4 regions of the Spirillospora sp. NPDC049024 genome follow, and region 3 is predicted to be linked to each of the others. Evidence: predicted binding sites of a transcription regulator. Region 3 holds the regulator's gene; each other region holds the start of a gene.
The links. The regulator HrcA, encoded in region 3, represses chaperone genes, less so after heat shock. The targets are predictions, from matches to a motif close to TTGGCACTCTCNNNNNGAGAGTGCCAA.
Positions count from the first base shown of each region.

Region 1: a site for HrcA is predicted at 2,548-2,574, ahead of groL (chaperonin GroEL). Genes of this name have one in related genera too.
Region 2: a site for HrcA is predicted at 1,885-1,911, ahead of AB0C21_RS25935 (FmdB family zinc ribbon protein). Genes of this name have one in related genera too.
Region 4: a site for HrcA is predicted at 1,512-1,538, ahead of groES (co-chaperone GroES). Genes of this name have one in related genera too.

Region 1 is NZ_JBEZFD010000045.1:750-5,411, reverse strand. It holds gene thrC (threonine synthase) at 1-276, shown strand, start outside; gene AB0C21_RS42410 (MoaD/ThiS family protein) at 292-570, shown strand; gene AB0C21_RS42405 (hypothetical protein) at 866-1,831, shown strand; gene AB0C21_RS42400 (hypothetical protein) at 2,186-2,392, opposite strand; gene groL (chaperonin GroEL) at 2,706-4,334, shown strand.
Region 2 is NZ_JBEZFD010000014.1:186,612-191,273, forward strand. It holds gene AB0C21_RS25930 (MMPL family transporter) at 1-1,096, opposite strand, end outside; gene AB0C21_RS25935 (FmdB family zinc ribbon protein) at 1,490-1,846, opposite strand; gene AB0C21_RS25940 (potassium/proton antiporter) at 1,974-3,458, opposite strand; gene AB0C21_RS25945 (NAD(P)-dependent oxidoreductase) at 3,562-4,551, opposite strand; gene AB0C21_RS25950 (5-formyltetrahydrofolate cyclo-ligase) at 4,643-4,662, opposite strand, start outside.
Region 3 is NZ_JBEZFD010000001.1:187,981-192,642, forward strand. It holds gene AB0C21_RS00895 (hypothetical protein) at 1-236, shown strand, start outside; gene AB0C21_RS00900 (16S rRNA (uracil(1498)-N(3))-methyltransferase) at 243-974, opposite strand; gene dnaJ (molecular chaperone DnaJ) at 1,135-2,268, opposite strand; gene hrcA (heat-inducible transcriptional repressor HrcA) at 2,269-3,279, opposite strand; gene AB0C21_RS00915 (DUF3097 domain-containing protein) at 3,484-4,296, shown strand; gene hemW (radical SAM family heme chaperone HemW) at 4,481-4,662, opposite strand, start outside.
Region 4 is NZ_JBEZFD010000012.1:97,059-101,720, reverse strand. It holds gene groL (chaperonin GroEL) at 1-993, opposite strand, end outside; gene groES (co-chaperone GroES) at 1,079-1,387, opposite strand; gene AB0C21_RS22940 (class I SAM-dependent methyltransferase) at 1,655-2,911, shown strand; gene AB0C21_RS22935 (coiled-coil domain-containing protein) at 3,595-4,662, shown strand, end outside.

The DNA of each region.
Region 1 (4,662 bases), on a different contig from region 3:
GGCGGCGCCGTCGAGGACGTCACCGACGAGCAGGTCGTCGAGGGCATCCGGCTCCTCGCCCGCACCGAGGGCGTGTTCGGCGAGACCGCCGGCGGCGTCACCGTCGCGACCCTCCGCAAGCTCGTCGAGACCGGCGCCCTCGACCCGGGCGCCGAGACCGTGATCATCAACTCCGGGGACGGTCTGAAGACCCTGGACGCCGTCGCCCCGGTCGTCGCGCCGTCGGCGAACATCGCCCCGTCGCTGGAGGCGTTCCGCGCCGCGGGCCTCGCCTGAGAACGAAGGAGCAGCATGAGCAGCGTGTCCGTCCGTATCCCGACGATCCTGCGGACCTACACCGGCGGCGAGTCCGAGGTGAAGGCCGAGGGGGCCACCCTGCGCGCGGTCGTCGCCGACCTGGAGGCCAGTTACTCCGGCATCTCCGCCCGCATCCTGGACGACGCGGGCAAGATCCGCCGGTTCGTGAACGTCTACGTCGGCGACGAGGACGTCCGCTTCGCCGAGGGCCTCGACACCCCGACGCCCGAAGGCGCCCAGATCTCCATCATCCCCGCGGTGGCGGGCGGCTGACGCAGGCCCGCCCAAGCCCCGGCACGTCCCATCGTGCCGGGGCTTTTCCGTGCACGGGCAGCGAATTCGCGATTCTTCGGAACGCGGATGCCCCGGTGGATACCGAATTGGGCGGCTGTTCGCGCGGTCCGGCTAAACGCGCATGGATCAAGCTTTAGCGAGCGTCGGATTCCCGTCTCGGATCTTGATCATCGCCTCCCCGGCACTTGGTTTTCTCGCTGGTCACGCCCTGGAAGATTGTTCCCGGAGTGGCGCTCCCTGGGGCGCCGATCGGCATACGAGAGTGAGGAAAGGCATGAAGCGCATTTTGCGCACGATGGCCGTGACCGGGATAACGATGGGGGCGGCCGTCCTCGCGGCTCCCTCGGCCATGGCCGACATCAACTTCTACTCCGTGGAGAAGGCGTACCTCGGGCACAACGGCCCCACGTACGTCAGCGAGCAGGGTCCCGGCGACCTGATGTACACCGACATCATCCGGTCTCCCAAGGCCGCGACGGCGATCGGGAACAAGCCGGTGAAGACCGGTGACATCACCACGAAGCTCCACGGCGGGAAGCACAACACGGCCGTCACCGGCGTCGAGGGCGCCGAGGAGGAGGCGACCAAGGTCGCCCTGGCCAAGGCCGCCGAGCACGAGGAGGCCGCTCCTCAGCAGCAGGCGGCTCAGCAGCAGGAGGCGGCTCCGCAGCAGGAGTCGCTGCAGGCCGCTCCGGAGCAGGACGCGCAGCAGGCCGCGCCCGAGCAGGGTGCCGAGCAGGCCGCGCAGCAGCAGGACGCGCAGCAGGCCGCCCCGCAGCAGGACGCGGAGATGGCCGCGCAGCAGCAGGACGCCCAGCAGGCCGCTCCGGAGCAGGACGCGCAGCAGGCCGCGCCCGACCAGGGCATCGAGCAGGCCGCGCAGCAGCAGGACGCGCAGCAGGCCGCGCCCGAGCAGGAGGCCCAGCAGAACGCTCCGGAGCAGCAGCAGGCCGACGCCGCTCCGCAGATGGCGCAGCGGCGGGCCGACAGGCCGGAGCCCCGGTCGGTGGACATCCACGCGGCCGAGAAGGCGGCCGTCGGCCAGAACGGCCACGTCCTCGTGGGTGAGAACGGCTCCGGCGACGCGGTGTTCACCAACCTCACCAAGTCGCCCCACTCGCTGGTCTTCGCCGGGAACAGCGCGACGATGACCGGCGAGATCAACAGCCACATCCACGGCGGGAAGCGCAACACCGTGATCAACGCGGTGGCGGGCCCCGAGCAGGAGTCCACCAAGTAGCGGACCGCGATTCCTGCGAGAGCACCCGAAGCACCACGGCCGCTCCGGCCCGGTCACGCATCGAAGCCGGAGCGGCCACCCATGTCCGGACCGTTTGCGGCGGCCCTTCGCCTGGGCCGAGAAGAAAGTCCTCGCCGCGCGCCGAACTCCACGAAAGCGGCCCGCTGGGCCGCGGCAAGCACGGGCGATCGGGCCGCCGCAAACGCCGCCGCATTCCCCCCGGAACGGCATCAGCGGACGCAACGGACAGGGTCCTCCTAAAAACATCCGCACGCATTTTCTCCAATGAAATGGGCCCCCTCTGCCGCCGTCGATCAGCGGGCCGCCACCGTTCGGCCATGGCACCCGAAGCGGTCATTTCCTGGCATCCGGCTCGGCCGTGCTCGCGGCGGCCCGCGCCGCTGCCTTCCGCTCTACTCGCCGCTGATGGGCGTCGCGCTCCCTGCGAGAGACCTTCATCCCTTCGAGGACGTCCGGCTTGCGCTGGAGGAGGCCGGTGCGACGCTCGGACAGGGACGGGCGGTCGCCCTGGACAGGTGCGTTGCCGGCGATCCTCGGCATGACGGCCATCGTGGGAGTGCCGCGTTCCTGCACGGGTGACGGACGCGCGCCCGCGGTCCCACCGCTGGTCAGGGCGGGTTCGGGACGCCGGGGTGACACCTTCGGGCGAGGATGTGTGGCGCTTGCACTCGACGGGGTAGAGTGCTAAACAAACATTGGCACTCTGCTGTGGAGAGTGACAACTTCACACAGTCATGGGTCGGGGCGATGAGGCCTCAGGCCGGCGGCGGAATGGAAGTCGTCGGCGGGGCCGTCCGTCGCGGGCGTCGGCTCGATCCGTCTAAGCCACCTTGTTCCGGGAGGACTGGAGCCTATGGCTGCAAAGATGATCGCGTTCGACGAGGAGGCCCGCCGCGGTCTCGAGCGCGGCATGAACCAGCTCGCCGACGCCGTGAAGGTGACCCTTGGTCCCAAGGGCCGCAACGTCGTGCTGGAGAAGAAGTGGGGCGCCCCCACCATCACCAACGACGGCGTGTCGATCGCCAAGGAGATCGAGCTCGAGGACGCGTGGGAGAAGATCGGCGCGGAGCTCGTCAAGGAAGTAGCCAAGAAGACCGACGACGTCGCGGGTGACGGCACCACCACCGCCACCGTGCTGGCCCAGGCGCTGGTGCGCGAGGGTCTGCGCAACGTGGCCGCCGGCGCGAACCCGATGTCGCTGAAGCGGGGCATCGAGGCCGCGGTCGAGCGGGTGAGCGAGGAGCTGTCCAAGCTCGCCAAGGACGTGGAGACCAAGGAGCAGATCGCCTCCACGGCGTCCATCTCCGCGGGTGACCCGCAGATCGGCGAGATGATCGCCGAGGCGATGGACAAGGTCGGCAAGGAAGGCGTCATCACGGTCGAGGAGAGCCAGACCTTCGGTCTGGAGCTCGAGCTGACCGAGGGCATGCGCTTCGACAAGGGCTACATCTCGCACTACTTCGTGACCGACCCCGAGCGGATGGAGGCGGTCCTCGAGGACCCGTACATCCTGATCGTTCAGGGCAAGGCGTCGGCCAACAAGGACCTGCTGCCCGTCCTCGAGGGCGTCATGCAGTCCGGCAAGCCGCTGCTGATCATCGCGGAGGACGTCGAGGGCGAGGCCCTGGCCACCCTGGTCGTCAACAAGATCCGCGGCATCTTCAAGTCCGTCGCGGTGAAGGCGCCGGGCTTCGGCGACCGCCGCAAGGCCATGCTGGGCGACATCGCCACGCTGACCGGCGGCCAGGTCATCAGCGAGGACGTGGGTCTCAAGCTCGAGAACACCACGACCGAGATGCTGGGCCGCGCCCGCAAGGTCGTCATCACCAAGGACGAGACCACCATCGTGGACGGCGCCGGTGACGCCAACGAGATCGCGGGCCGGGTCAACCAGATCCGTACCGAGATCGACAACACCGACTCCGACTACGACCGCGAGAAGCTCCAGGAGCGCCTGGCCAAGCTCGCGGGCGGTGTCGCGGTCATCAAGGCCGGCGCCGCGACGGAGGTCGAGCTCAAGGAGCGCAAGCACCGCATCGAGGACGCCGTCCGCAACGCCAAGGCCGCGGTCGAGGAGGGCATCGTCCCCGGCGGTGGCGTGGCGCTGCTGCAGGCCGGCACCAAGGCGTTCGACAAGCTGGAGCTGTCGGGCGACGAGGCCACCGGTGCGAACATCGTCAAGCGCGCTCTCGAGGAGCCGCTGAAGCAGATCGCCGTCAACGCCGGCCTCGAGGGCGGCGTCGTGGTGGAGCGGGTCCGCAACCTGACCCCGGGCGAGGGCCTGAACGCCGCCACCGGCGAGTACGTCAACATGTTCGAGTCGGGCATCCTCGACCCGGCCAAGGTGACCCGGTCCGCGCTGCAGAACGCCTCGTCGATCGCCGCGCTGTTCCTGACCACCGAGGCCGTCATCGCCGAGAAGCCCGAGAAGAACCCGGCCCCGGCGGGCGGCATGCCCGACGCCGGCGGCATGGACTTCTGATCGGGTCCTCACGTCGCGCCCTGCGGGTGTGAGTGAAAGGGGCGGTTCCTTCGGGGACCGCCCCTTTTGGCGTGTCATGGGGCCGAAGCCGGGCGGGGCGGACGCCATCGGGAGGGCTTAGATCCCGGCGTGGATGTCCGCGGCGATGGCCGGGGGCCGCCGGAGCGAAAGAAGAATGTTCCTCAGACGGTCACCTTGTCCGCACCGCCGCAGGTCAGTGGGCCGAGAACGCGGGGCGGCGGGTGCGGTGCGCCTGGCCGGGCGCGGAAAGTGCTTCCCCTGGGGGCCTGCCGTTGGCAGGATCGCCGCTTGGAAGGCGTGCAGCGGA
Region 2 (4,662 bases), on a different contig from region 3:
AGATGCCGTGCTCGGCCTCGTAGGCCTCGGGCTCCAGGTACTTGGCGTCGTAGCGGGGGATCAGGGGCCAGAACAGCCAGCGGCCGCAGATGACCAGGAGAGCGGGCAGGAGGGTCGTCATGGCGGCGAGCGCGGTGAGGACGCCGGCGGCGGCGACGGGGCCCATGCCGGCGGTGGAGTTCATCTCGGCGAGCATCAGGCAAAGCAGCCCGACGGCCACGGTGGCCGCGGAGGCGATGATGGCGGGCGCGGCGCGGTGCAGCGCGTACGCCATGGCCTCGTGCCGGTCCTCGTGCCGGTGGAGTTCTTCCCTGTAGCGGGCGACGAGCAGGAGCGCGTAGTCGGTGGCGACGCCGAAGACGAGGACGGTCAGGATGCCGGCGCTCTGGCCGTTGACGGTGAGGTCCGCGTACTTGGCGAGCAGATACACCGTCGACTGGGCCAGCCCCAAGGCGAAGACGGCGCTGAGCACGGGGACGAACCACAGGACGGGGCTGCGGTAGATGAACAGCAGCAGGACGATGACGACGAGGCCGGCGGCGATGAGCAGGAAGCCGTCCAGGCTCTGGAAGACCTCGAACTGGTCGGCGCCGCCGCCGGCGGGACCGGTGACGTGCGAGGACAGCCCGGGAGGCCCGCGCTCGGCGAGGTCGCGCGCCTGGTCGACGGCGGCGATGAGGTCCTCGTCCGTCAGCGGCACGAGGGTCTGCAGGGCCTTGCCGTCCTTGGACGGGAACGGCCCCTGCGCCTTCTGCGCTCCGGGCAGCTTCTGGAAGGCCGCCACGTCGGACTCGGCCTTGGCCCTGTCCGCCGCGGTGATCCCGCCGGACCGCTCGTAGACGACGACGGCGAGCATCGTCTCGTCCTTGCGGAACTGCTTCTCCAACTCGACGACCCGCGTGGATTCGGCCCCGGCGGGCAGCCAGGAGGCCGCGTCGTTCTTCTCGACGTCGCCGAGCTTGCCGGCGAGGGGGCCGAGGGCGGCCAGCAGGACGATCCAGAGGGCCAGCACGGCCCATTTGGTGCGCCGTCCGGCGATCAGTCCGGCCAGACGGTACGACCGCGGCCTGGGGGGAGCCGGGCTAGGTGCGCTCATGGTTCCTCTCCTGTGTGCAACCGGGCGAAATCGAGATATGTCGCGTTCGACCAAAGAGTCTCTCGTCTGGCGAGACATGTCAAGTACTATCGCGAATCCTCGAAAGGCTCACCCTGGATGAGCTTCTCGATAGAAGAGTCTCTCTAAAGTAGAGCTAAGTCAAGTCGCATGAGAGGAGGAGTCCTGCCGGACCGGGGTCGCCCCCTCGTCTCATCCATGGTCGCGAAACGCCTGCGGCGCCGCGTCAGGCGTGGGGACGGACCCGCACTACCTCTTCCGGGGCAAACGAAAGCCGCCGCCTACGCCGGAAGACGTAGGCGGCGGCCCGGAGGAACGGCGAAAGCCGGGGGACCCGGACGGATCCCCCGGTGCGTGCGGAGAGGTCTTACGAGGTCAGGCGACCTTCTCGGTCGAGGACGACGTCTTGCCGCTCGACGAGGACGACGAGGACGACGACGAGTCGGTCGACGACGAGGACGAGTCCGACTTGGCGGAGTCGCTCGAAGAGCCGTTGGACGACCCGTTGGACGAGCCGTTGGACGAGGCCCCCACGGTGGAGGACGACTTGCCGGAGCCGCGGCTGTCGGTGCGGTAGAAGCCCGAGCCCTTGAAGATGATCCCCGCGGCGGAGAAGACCTTGCGGAGCCTGCCGCTGCACGCCGGGCACTCGGTCAGCGCGTCGTCGCTGAACTTCTGCACGACCTCCAGAGGCTCGCCGCACTCGGTGCAAACGTACTGATACGTCGGCACGGTTCCTCCTCGCTGCCTCAGCCCGGCGGCGGGCCGGACTGGCACTCACTCTAGACGACTGCTAATGGTACCCATGCGGAGAACAGGATTCGCCCCCGGGATGTTCCCAGGCCGGGCATGGCCCGGGTCAGGTCCCCTTCTCCCCGAACCAGCCCGCCAGCCTGCCCTTGCGGCTGACCGCGCGCAGCCGGCGCTCGGTGGCCTCGCGCACCTCGGCCGTGGTCACGACCAGCAGCGTGTCGCCCGCCTGCAGGGGCGTCGTGGGCTCGGGCACGAAGCTCGCCCCGTCCCGCACGACCAGGGTGACGGACGCGCCGGGCGGCAGCCGCAGCTCGAAGATCTCCACACCGCTCATCATCGAGTCGGCGGGGATCCGCACCTCCAGCAGGTCGGCGTGCAGCTCCTCCAGCGGCGCCGCCTCGACGTCCAGCTCGCGGGTCTGCTCGTCGCTCCGCAGCCGGCACAGCCGCGCCGCGAGCGGCAGCGTCGGCCCCTGGAGCAGGGTGAACACCACGACGATGTTGAACACGATCGCGAAGAGCCGGTCGGCGTTCCCGACGTCCGCGACCATCGGGATGGTGGCGAGGACGATCGGGACGGCCCCCCGCAGCCCCGCCCAGGACGCGAACATCTTCTCGCCCCACGACAGCCCGAAGCCCAGCGTGGACAGCACCACCGAAAGCGGGCGGGCCACCAGCAGCAGGACGAAGCCGACGACGAGCGCGGGAAGGATGTGGCCGGGCAGGTCGCCGGGGTCGGCCAGCAGGCCCAGCATCACGAACAGCCCGATCTGCGCGAGCCATCCGACGCCCTCGGCGAAGCCCCGGGTGGCGGGGCGGTGCGGGAGCCGCGAGTTCCCGAGGACGAGGGCGCTGACGAAGACGGCGAGGAACCCGCTGGCGTGCATCAGGGAGGCGGCCCCGTAGGAGCCGATCGACAGCGACAGCACGGCGATGGGGTAGAGGCCGGAGGCGGGCAGCGCGACGCGGCGCAGCGCCTGCGCGCCCAGCCAGCCGATCGCGACGCCGACGATCCCGCCCGCGACCAGCTCGTACACCATGATGCCGAGCAGCTCCGCCAGGTTGGGGGCGCCGGTGTGGGTGCTGAGCGTGACCACGATGATCACGACGGGGGCGTCGTTGAAGCCGGACTCGGCCTCCAGCAGCCCGGTCAGCCGGGACGGCAGGGGCAGGCGCCGCAGCACCGAGAACACCGCGGCCGCGTCGGTGGGGGCGAGCACGGCGGCGAGCAGGAACGCCGAGCGCCATTCCATGCCGACGAGCCACATGGCGGCGAGCGCGACGACGACGATGCTGATCAGGGTGCCGAGGGTGGACACGCTGAGGGCGGCGGGGACCGAGGGCCGCATGCGCCGCCAGCTGGTGGTGACGCCGCCCTCGGCGAGGATGAGCACGAGGGCCGCGAGGCCGAGCGTCTCGGCCAGTTCCGCGTTGTCGAAGCGGATGTGGAGGGGGCCCGACTCGCCGATGAGGAGTCCGAGGCCCATGTACGCCAGCAGCGTGGGGAGGCCCGCCTGGTGCGACAGCCGGACGGCGACGATCGCGCTGAGTACCAGCGTGGCCCCGAGGAGTAGCCAGATGTCGAGGTGCACATCCCACCCTTCGAGGTCGTCAAACTTGATCGTTTAGGAATCCTACAGATTCACGGGCCGATCGCATATTTACAGTTGATGGACGGCGTGTCCGGGATGCCGCTTATCGCCGGATGACCTGTGGTTTTACCCCGTTCACCACGTTCGCTATGTCCCGTCCCTGAACGGCCGCGGTGACGTTGTCGCGCACCATCCCGAGCAGGTTCAGCTGCGACTGGACGGAGCCCCCCGCCGTGTGCGGCGACAGAAGGACGTCCTCACGGGAGCGCAGCGGATGGTCCACCGGAAGGGGCTCCTGCTCGAACACGTCCAGCGCGGCCCCCGCCAGACGTCCCGAATCCAGTGCGGCCAGTACGGCGTCGTCAGGCGCGATGCCCCCGCGCGCCACGTTCACCAGCAGCGCCTTGTCCGGCAGCAGGGCCAGCCGCTCCGGACCGATCAGCCCCCTCGTCTCCTCTGTCAGCGGCAGGGCGAGGACGAGGATGTCGGACGTCGCCAGGAGGTCGTCCAACTCCCGGTACGTCGCCGCCGCCTCCGGGCGCTTCCGCCTCGTCCAGTACGAGACCGTGCAGCCCAGGGCCGCGAACAGCCGCGCGGCCTCGGCGCCGATCGCGCCGAACCCGACGATGCCGACCCGCTGCGTGTGGATCTCGCGCGGGTTGCGTCCCGTCATCTCCATCTGCGGCCAGCCGCCCGCGCGGACGGCGCGGTCGCCCCACGCGAGGTTGCGGCACAGCGCGAACGCCGCGCCGACCGCCCACTCGGCGACCCCGCGCGCGTTGAAGCCCGCCGCGTTCGCCACGGGCACGCCCGCGGCGGCCCACGCGGCGAGGTCGGTGCTGTCGGTCCCGACCGCGGGCACCTGCACGAACGAGACCCGCGGCGCGGCGGCCGCGGCCTCGGCGTCCAGCGCCAGCCGACCGGTGAAGTCGCCGATCACCAGGTCGGCGCCGGGCAGCGCGGCGAGCAGGCCCGCCCGGTCCCTGGTCGGCGGGAACGTCACCTCGACGGCGTCCCCCAGCGGGGCGAGCAACCCCTGGACGATCTCGTCCGCGATCGGGGGCAGGGAAAGGATCCGCCACGGCGCCGTCATCTCGAACCTCCCGTCGGGCGTACTCGACCGCGTCCCCCAGCCGCGATCTTGGCCCTCTCACTCTACGAGCAGGCCGGCCCCCGCGAGCAGGTCAGCCCAGGCGGACCAGCC
Region 3 (4,662 bases):
CGTCCTGCCGCATACCCTCGCCGGGCGCCTCGGCCGGCGCGTCCTCCACGCCGACCCCGGCGACCACGCCGTGCCCGAGCGAGACGCCGACGCAGACGACGCCGACCACGCCCTCGTCGCCGCCCGCCCCGACCACGCCCGAGCCGTCGAGCAAGCCGACCGAGCAGCCGACGCCGCCGGCCGAGACGAGCGAGCCCGCGAGCGTCACCGAGCAGGGCGCGTCGACGACGCCCTGACCTGCGCTACCAGCGGCCGGTGGCGGCCAGCAGGACGCTCGCCGCCGCGACGCCCGCCGTCGAGGTGCGCAGCACGGTCGGGCCGAGCCGCGTGGGACGGCCGCCCGCGGCGCGGAAGCGCTCCAGCTCGTCCTCGCTGATCCCGCCCTCGGGGCCGACCACGAGGATGATCTCGCCCTCCGCGGGCGGCTCCACGGCGCTCAGCGGCGCCTCGGCCTCCTCGTGCAGGACCAGGGCGAGGGCCGCGGCGGAGATCCGCTCGGCGACGTCCTCGGTGGAGGCCAGCTCCGGCATCGCGGGCAGCCTGCCGCGCCGGGCCTGCTTGCCGGCCTCGCGGGCGGTCGCGCGCCAGCGCCCGAGGGCCTTGTCGCGCCGCTCCGGGCGCCAGCGGGTGACGCACCGGGACGCCGACCACGGGACGATCTCGTCCACGCCGACCTCGGTCATGGTCTCGACGGCGAGCTCGCCCCGGTCGCCCTTCGGGAGGGCCTGCACGACCACCAGGCGGGGCGAGGGCGGCGGCTCCCGGTGCCGGGCCAGCACGTCGAGCGTGAGCGTCGCCCGGTCGGCGGCGGTGACGACGCACTCGGCCAGCAGGCCCTCGCCGTCGGTCAGGTCGACCCGCTCCCCCGGCCGCAGCCGCCGCACGGCCGCCGCGTGCCGCCCTTCGGGGCCGTCCAGCAGGACGCTGTCGCGCTGAAGCGCGTCCGTCCCGGCGAGGAAGACCGGCGGGCTCACCCGAACCGCCCGCGGCGCGCGGGCGCCCGGTCAGCTGAACACATCGCTGCTCCCCATGAGGCCGTCCCCCGCACCCGGTTCCGATCCGCTCGTACGGGGGCCTGCCGCCATGCTCTTAGTCGCCGCGGCGGCCTTCCTGGTAGGCCGCCGCCACCGCGCTTCAGTGCTGGTTGAAGACGTCCTTGAGGCGGGAGAACACGCCGCGCTGCCCGGGGGCGAACCTGCCGGGCGGGCGCTCCTCGCCGCGCAGCACCGCGAGCCGCCGCAGCAGCTCCTCCTGCTCCTCGTCGAGCCGGTTCGGCGTCTCCACGTTGACGTGGATCATCAGATCGCCGCGGCCGCTCTCGTTGAGGTGCCGGACGCCCCGGTTGTAGAGCGTGATGACCTGCCCCGACTGCGTGCCGGGCTTGATGTCGACGCTCTCGGCCGCGTCCAGCGTCTCGATCGTGACGCTGGTGCCGAGCGCCGCCGCCGTCATCGGGATCTCGACCGTGCAGTGCAGGTCGTCGCCCTCGCGCTCGAAGATGGGGTGCGGCTTCTCGACGATCTCCAGGAACAGGTCGCCGGGCGGGCCGCCGCCCGGGCCGACCTCGCCCTCGCCGGCGAGCTGGATGTGGATGCCGTTCTCCACCCCGGCCGGGATCTTCACCTTGACGGTGCGGCGGGTGCGGACCCGGCCGTCGCCGGAGCACTCGGTGCACGGGTTGCGGATCACCGAGCCGAAGCCGCCGCACGCCGGGCACGGCCGGGCCGTCATGACCTGGCCGAGGAACGAGCGCTGGACCTGCTGGACCTCGCCGCGGCCGTGGCACGTCTCGCACGTCTCCGGGTGGGTGCCCGGCGCGCAGCCCGACCCCTCGCAGGTCGTGCAGGCGACCGCGGTGTCGATGGAGAGCTCGCGCGTCGTACCGAACGCGGTCTCGGCGAGGTCGAGCTCGACCCGCAGCGTCGCGTTGCGGCCGCGCCGCGCGCGCGAGCGCGGGCCCCGCGAGGTCGCGGTGCCGAAGAAGGCGTCCATGATGTCGCTGAACGGGAACCCGGCGCCGCCGAACCCGCCGGCGCCCGCGCCCCCGGCGGACGCGAAGGGGTCCGCGCCGAGGTCGTACATCTCGCGCTTCTTGGGGTCGGAGAGCACCTCGTAGGCCTGGGTGATCTCCTTGAACCGCTCCTGGGTCTCCGGATCCGGGTTGACGTCCGGGTGGAGCTCCCGCGCGAGCCGGCGGTAGGCCTTCTTGACCTCGTCGGCGCTGGCGTCCCGCCGGACGCCCAGGGTCGCGTAGTAGTCGTTCGCCACTTACGACCCCGCCAGGATCTGTCCCACGTAGCGTGCCACTGCCCGTACCGCTCCCATCGTGCTGGGGTAATCCATGCGTGTCGGCCCGAGCACTCCCAGCCGGGCCAGAGTGAGGTCGCCCACCCCGTAGTCGGCGGCGACGACCGAGGTCGACTTCAGCCCCTGGTCGGGGTTCTCGGTGCCGATCCGCACCGTAACTGTAGAGGAGTCGCCGGTCTCGCCGAGCAACCGCATGAGGACCACCTGCTCCTCCAGCGCCACCAGGACGTCCCGCAGGCTCTGCGAGAAGTCCACGGCGGCGAGGTTGGCCGCCCCGGCGAAGACGATCTTCTCCTCGTGCTTCTCGACGAGCGTCTCCAGCAGCACCGACAGCACCGCCGCCGCCACCGGCCGGTCGTCCGGGCCCACCTTGTCGGGCAGGTCCGCCACCGCGGCCGGGACCTCGCCGAAGCCGAGCCCGTCCAGGCACGTGTTGAGCAACGCCCGCAGGTGCCCTATCGATTCCTCGGAGATCGGCCCCGTCTCGATGACGCGCTGCTCCACCCGCCCGGTGTTGGTGATCAGGACGAGCAGCAGCCGCCCCTCCGCCACCGGGACCAGTTCCACGTGCCGCACCGCCGAGCGGGTCAGCGACGGGTACTGCACCACCGCGACCTGCCGGGTCAGCTGCGCGAGCAGCCGCACCGTGCGGCCCACGACGTCGTCGAGGTCGTAGGCCCCGGTCAGGAACGTCTCGATGGCGCGGCGCTCGGCGACCGACAGCGGCTTGATCGTGGACAGCCGGTCGACGAACAGCCGGTAGCCCTTGTCGGTGGGGACCCGCCCGGCGCTGGTGTGGGGCTGGGCGATGTAGCCCTGCTCCTCCAGCACCGCCATGTCGTTGCGGATGGTCGCGGGCGAGACACCGAGGTTGTGCCGGTCGGCCAGCGCCTTGGACCCCACCGGCTCGTTGGTGGAGACGTAGTCCTCGACGATGGCGCGCAGGACCGCTAGTTTCCGGTCGTCCAGCACGTGGTCACCTCCTTCGTCCGGCCGGGCCGTGCTCCTGGCACTCCTTGCTTTCGAGTGCCAAGTCTACGGCCCGGAAGGCTCGGCTGGAGCGCCCCCGCACTCTCCGCATGGCTGCGTGATCCTATCCGGCCCCGGAACGGACGCCACGCCGAGGAAAGCGGGGCGCCCGGGCACGCGCCTCCCGGCGGGTTAATGTGCGGACCTGTGCGGAGTAAGAAGTACGGAAACGACGTGCTGGCGGGCGACTGGCGCAGGCCGCGCAAGGGGCAGATCCCGGAGGTGCCCGCCGAGCCGGGCCTCGTCGCCGAGGACCCCGACAGCGGTTTCTGCGGCGCCGTGGTCGGCTGCGACAAGTTCGGGGTCACCCTGGAGGACCGGTTCGGCAAGCGCCGGGTTTTCCCGCTGACCAAGTCCGGATTCCTCATCGACGGCAAGCCGGTCACCCTCGTCCGGCCGAGCGCCGCGCCCAGGGGCCCGGCCCGGTCCGCCTCCGGCTCGGTCGCCGTCCAGGGCCTGCGGGCGCAGGTCGCCAAGGAGAGCCGCATCTACGTGGAGGGCGTCCACGACGCCGAGCTGGTCGAGAAGATCTGGGGCCACGACCTGCGCGTCGAGGGCGTCGTCGTCGAGTACCTCGAAGGCGTCGACGACCTGCCCGCCATCGTCGAGGAGTTCGACCCCGGCGAGGACCGGCGCCTCGGCGTCCTGGTCGACCACCTCGTGGAGGGCTCCAAGGAGTCCCGGATCGCCGCCCAGGTCACCTCGCCGTACGTCCTCGTCACCGGACACCCCTTCATCGACATCTGGGAGGCCGTCAAGCCCGCGGCCGTCGGCATCCGCGCCTGGCCCCGCATCCCCCGAGGCATCCCCTGGAAGGAGGGCGTGGTAGCCGAACTCGGCTGGGGCGACGACACGGGCGCCGCCTGGAAACGCATCCTCAACTCGGTGAACACCTACACCGACCTGGAACCCGCCCTACTGGGCCGCGTAGAAGAACTGATCGACTTCGTAACTGTGTAGGACCTCGGCCGGGGTGCGGGTTGGGCGGCCGGAAGGCGCTCTAGGCGCCTGGAGGTCGCCCGAGCCGCCGAGCCGGACGACCGCAGCGCCACGACGATGACCCGCACGGGCACGACAACCTGCGCCGTGGCGAGAGGATCGCCCGGCTCGTGACGGGGGTTCCAGGGGGTCGCCCCCTGGGAGATCACGTGAGGGCTCGGACTGCGGCGTCGGCTAGTAGGCGGCCTTTGAGGGTCAGGATGGCTCGGCCCTGCTCGTAGGGGGTCGGTTCTAGGAGGCCCTCGTCTATCAGGGTGCGGGCGGCCTCGTCGTCCAGGAGGTGGGTGGGGCAGCCCTGGGCCAGGCGTAGTTCGAGCATGACGCGTT
Region 4 (4,662 bases), on a different contig from region 3:
GACGATGGTGGTGGCGTCCTTGGTGACGGTGATCCGGCGGGCGCGGCCGAGGTCCTCCAGCCCGATCGAGTCGAGCTTGAGGCCGATGGCCTCGCTGACGACCTGGCCGCCGGTCAGGGTGGCCATGTCGCCGAGCATCGCCTTGCGGCGGTCGCCGAAGCCGGGCGCCTTGACCGCGACGGACAGGAAGGTGCCGCGGATCTTGTTGGCGACGAGCAGCGCCAGGGCCTCGCCCTCGACGTCCTCGGCCACCACGAGCAGCGGCTTCTTGGTCTGCGCGACCTTCTCCGCCAGCGGCAGGAACTCCTGCACGTTGGAGATCTTGCCGTCCACGATGAGCACGTAGGCGTCCTCCAGGACGGCCTCCATGCGCTCGTGGTCGGTGACCATGTGCGGCGACAGGTAGCCCTTGTCGAACTGGAGGCCCTCGGTGAACTCCAGCTCGAGGCCCATGGTGTGGGCCTCCTCGACGGTGATGACGCCGTCCTTGCCGACCTTCTCGAACGCCTCGGCGATCAGCTCGCCGATCTGCGGGTCCTGGGCCGAGATGGTCGCGACGTGCGCGATCTCGCCCTTCTCCTCGACCTCGCGGGCCGACTTCAGCAGCTGGTCGGACACGTACTGGGCGGCCGCGTCGATGCCGCGCTTGAGGGCGAGCGGCGACGCGCCGGCCGCCACGTTGCGGGTGCCCTCCCGGACCAGCGCCTGCGCGAGGACGGTCGCCGTGGTGGTGCCGTCACCCGCGATGTCGTTGGTCTTGGTCGCCACTTCCTTGGCGAGCTGGGCCCCGAGGTTCTCGTAGGGGTCCTCCAGCTCCACCTCGCGGGCGATGGTGACGCCGTCGTTGGTGATCGTCGGCGCGCCGAACTTCTTGTCGATGACGACGTTGCGGCCGCGCGGGCCGATCGTCACCTTGACGGCGTCCGCGAGAGCGTTGACGCCGCGCTCAAGAGCCCGGCGAGCGTCCTCCTCGAACTCCAGGATCTTCGCCATGCGGATACTCCTCTTTCACGCGATCCGCCCCGGCGGGCCGCCCGAAGGCGGCGCCGACCGGGGCGGGTGCATCACGTCTCGGTGATTACTTCTCGATGACCGCGAGCACGTCGCGGGCCGAGAGGACGAGGTACTCCTCGCCGTTGTACTTGACCTCGGTGCCGCCGTACTTGCTGTAGAGCACGACCTCGCCGACCTTGACGTCGACCGGGACGCGCTCGCCCTTGTCGTCGACGCGACCCGGGCCAACGGCAAGGACGGTGCCCTCCTGGGGCTTCTCCTTGGCGGTGTCCGGAATCACCAGGCCCGACGCGGTGGTGGTCTCGGCCTCAAGCGGCTGGACGACGATGCGGTCCTCAAGCGGCTTGAGAACAACCTTGGTGGCGGTCGTCACGATCTGACCTCCCCTTCGATTGGTCCTCGGCCGGCCATGGATGACCGACCAGCACATGTGACAGAAGAGGCGACCCTGGACCGGCCTGCCGTCGCGGGTGCCAGACCGACCTTCGTCGCTGTGGTTGGCACTCTACCCTTGAGAGTGCCAGTCGTGAGACTATTCCGTGCCCGTTACCCCGTCAACACGGACACGAACCCGCCGACCGGCCGTCTCCGGACGTTCACCAGGCCCGGGGTTCCGCTTCCTGCCGCTAACTTCCACCCTATGGACATCGCGTCGTTCCGGGCCCTGCGCACCCCCTCCAGCCAGGCGCTCCTCAAGGAGGCGGCCGAGGCGGACGTGAGCGAGGACGGTCTGCTCGCCACGGCGTCGCGGCTGCGCGAACGGCACGACGACCCCTCGCTCGTGGCCGCCGCGCTGACCCAGGTGCGGTTGCGGGCGCGGGCCCGCGCCAAGTTCGGGGCCGACGCCGACCGTATGTACTTCACGCAGGCGGGGCTTGAGCAGTCCACGCGCGCGAGCGTGGCGGCCTACCGTGCCGCACGGTTCGCGGACCGGCTGCCCGGGGAGCGCGTGCTGGAACTGGGGTGCGGGATAGGGGCCGACCTCATCGCCCGAGCGCGCGCGGGCCTCATCGGGGAAGGCGTGGAGCTGGACCCGCTGACGGCCGAGGTTGCCCGCGCCAACGTGGCCGCTCTCGGACTGGACGGTCTCGCCTCCGTGCGGGTCGGGGACGCGACCAAGGAGGATCCTTCCGGCTTCGACGCGGTCTTCGCGGACCCTGGCCGGCGCACGGCGCGCGGCCGGGTCTTCGATCCCCGCTCGTACGAACCGCCGTTCGACGTCGTCCTGGAGATGGCCCGGCAGGTGCCCGCCGCCTGCCTGAAGGTCGCACCCGGCATCCCCCATGAGGCCGTACCGGACGACGCCGAGGCCGAGTGGATCTCGGTCGGCGGCGACGTGAAGGAGGCCGCCCTATGGCTGGGCGGGCTGGCAGGCGACGCGGGCCGGCGGGCCACTCTCCTCTCGTCCGACACCCGTTTCCCCGAGACCGAGCCCCTGCCCGAGACAGAGCCCCGGGTCTGGACGCTGACCTCCAGCGGTGCGGGCGAGCCGGACGTGCGTGCATGGGGCCGGTACCTGTACGAGCCTGACGGCGCCGTGATCCGGGCCCACCTGGTCGGCGAGGTCGCGGATCTGGTCGGCGGCGGCCTGGCGGACCCTCGCATCGCGTACGTCACGTCCGACGAACTCCGTCCGACGCCCTTCGCCTCCGCCTACGAGATAGAGGACGTGCTGCCCTTCTCCGTGAAGCGGCTGCGCGCCGAGCTGCGCCGCCGCGAGGTCGGCGTGCTGACCGTCAAGAAGCGCGGTTCCGCCGTCGACGTGGACCGGCTCCGCCGCGACCTCGGGTTCGGCGGGCGCCGCGCGGGGCGGGGCGCCGCGGAGCTGACCCTCGTGGTGACCCGTGTGGGACGCGACCCCGTCGCACTGCTGACGCACCCCGTCGCCGGAGCCTGACCCGCCGGACACGCGGTCTGCCCCTCGGGAACGCGGCCTGACCCGCCGGGGACGGGCGCCGCCCGGCAACCCTTCCCAAAGATCTTCCACCCGGCGGCGCAACACCAAGCGGGGCAGGGCGACGCGCCACGGCGGTGCAAATCATCGGCGCTTTCCGGCATTGCGTGCACCAGGGATTGCGGCCACCCGGCAAGGGCATGGCGCGGCCCTGGAAATCGGTGCGCCGTGCCCGAGCGGCCCCGAAACGCCAAGGCAGGTTCAGCGGCAGGGCCATCGGCGCCCTCGAAGCCGTCCCGAAAAAGCGCGGATCCGGACCCGCCGCGTCACGCCCGCAGTACGCACGTCGGGCAAGGTGTAGCCGATCGCGGGTTCGCGAACTGACGATGTTGGGCGAGATGTACGGACAGAACGCCGCCCCAGAACGCCGGACCCGTCCCGCGCCGCCCGGCGCCGTCCACCCCAGCTATCCCCATGAAAAGAGCGATAGCCACAAAACGGGAAACTCGCCACGCAATCAGCTATTTCCAACTAGTCGCCCTAGCCGGATAACAGGCGCATCCCGCAGAACTCGCAACTTTCTCTACTACCCGTTTTAGGCGCGCTCTACACGCACTACAGTGGCCACTCCAGAGATTCATTTGCCGTGCGTCATTTCGTCGCGCCGGCACACGAAGGAGCATCGGGTGGAAACGAATCACAACTTCCTGCAGACGGGGGGTCAACCGGTTTCGGACCGGATGCGGGAGTTGCTCGCCCGTGCGGCGCAGGACCACGTCTATGAACAGCGCTCACAGGGTCAGGTCCTGGACGAGATTCGCCAGCGTCTGGAAGGCATGGAGTGGCTGCTCCGCGAGGTCCGCGAGCGGGAGCTCAACGGGCTGACCGGGCAGATCGAGAGCGTCCGCGGGCAGGTCGACGAACTGTCCGGCAAGCCCCCTGAATGGGCCGAGGGCCTGGCCGAGCACATCGAGGCCTTCGGCGAGCGGGTCAAACCCGTGGCCGAGCTGCCCGCGCTGTGGGCCGACGTCGGCGTGGTGGCCGAGAACGTCGACGAGGGCCTGACCCGCATCCAGGCCGTCCTCGACTCGGCGCAGCAGATCACCGACGCCACGCAGCAGGCGTCGCGGCGCATGGACGACATGACCAAGCGGCTGGACAAGCTCCAGGGCAGCATGGAGGCCGCGTCCGTCCGCTTCAACCGGCTCGACAAGTCGCTCGCGGAACTCGGCCACCGGTCCGAGCGGCTCGAACACTCGATCAACGGGGTCACGGCGCGGGTCGACCAGGCGCTCGGCGAGATGGCCGACCGCACGGAGCAGGGCCTGGAGGCGGTCAGCGGCCGGGTCGAGGGCGTCGGCGGCCGCCTCGACGGCATCGACGGCCGGCTGGACGGCGTCGACGGCCGCCTCGAAGGGCTGTCGGGCAAGCTGGAGGGCCTCGACGGCCGGTTCGAAGGGGTCGACGGCCGCATCGACGGGGTCGGCGAGCGGATCAGCCGGCTCCCCGCCGCGCTGGGCATCGCCGAGGTGCACCGGGCGCTGACCGACCTCGCGCAGCGCCCGGACGCCGAGTACGGCGACCGGTTCGACGCGCTGGAGAAGCACCTCGCCGAGGCCGTCGACCCGCTGGTCGAGGAGCTGCGCGCCCGGCCGGACCGCGACGAGGTCAAGGCGACCATGGCGCAGATCGCCGAGACCGCCTACAGCGACGTCGCCAAGCGCATGGACGAGTTCTCCCGCCGGTTCGAGGAC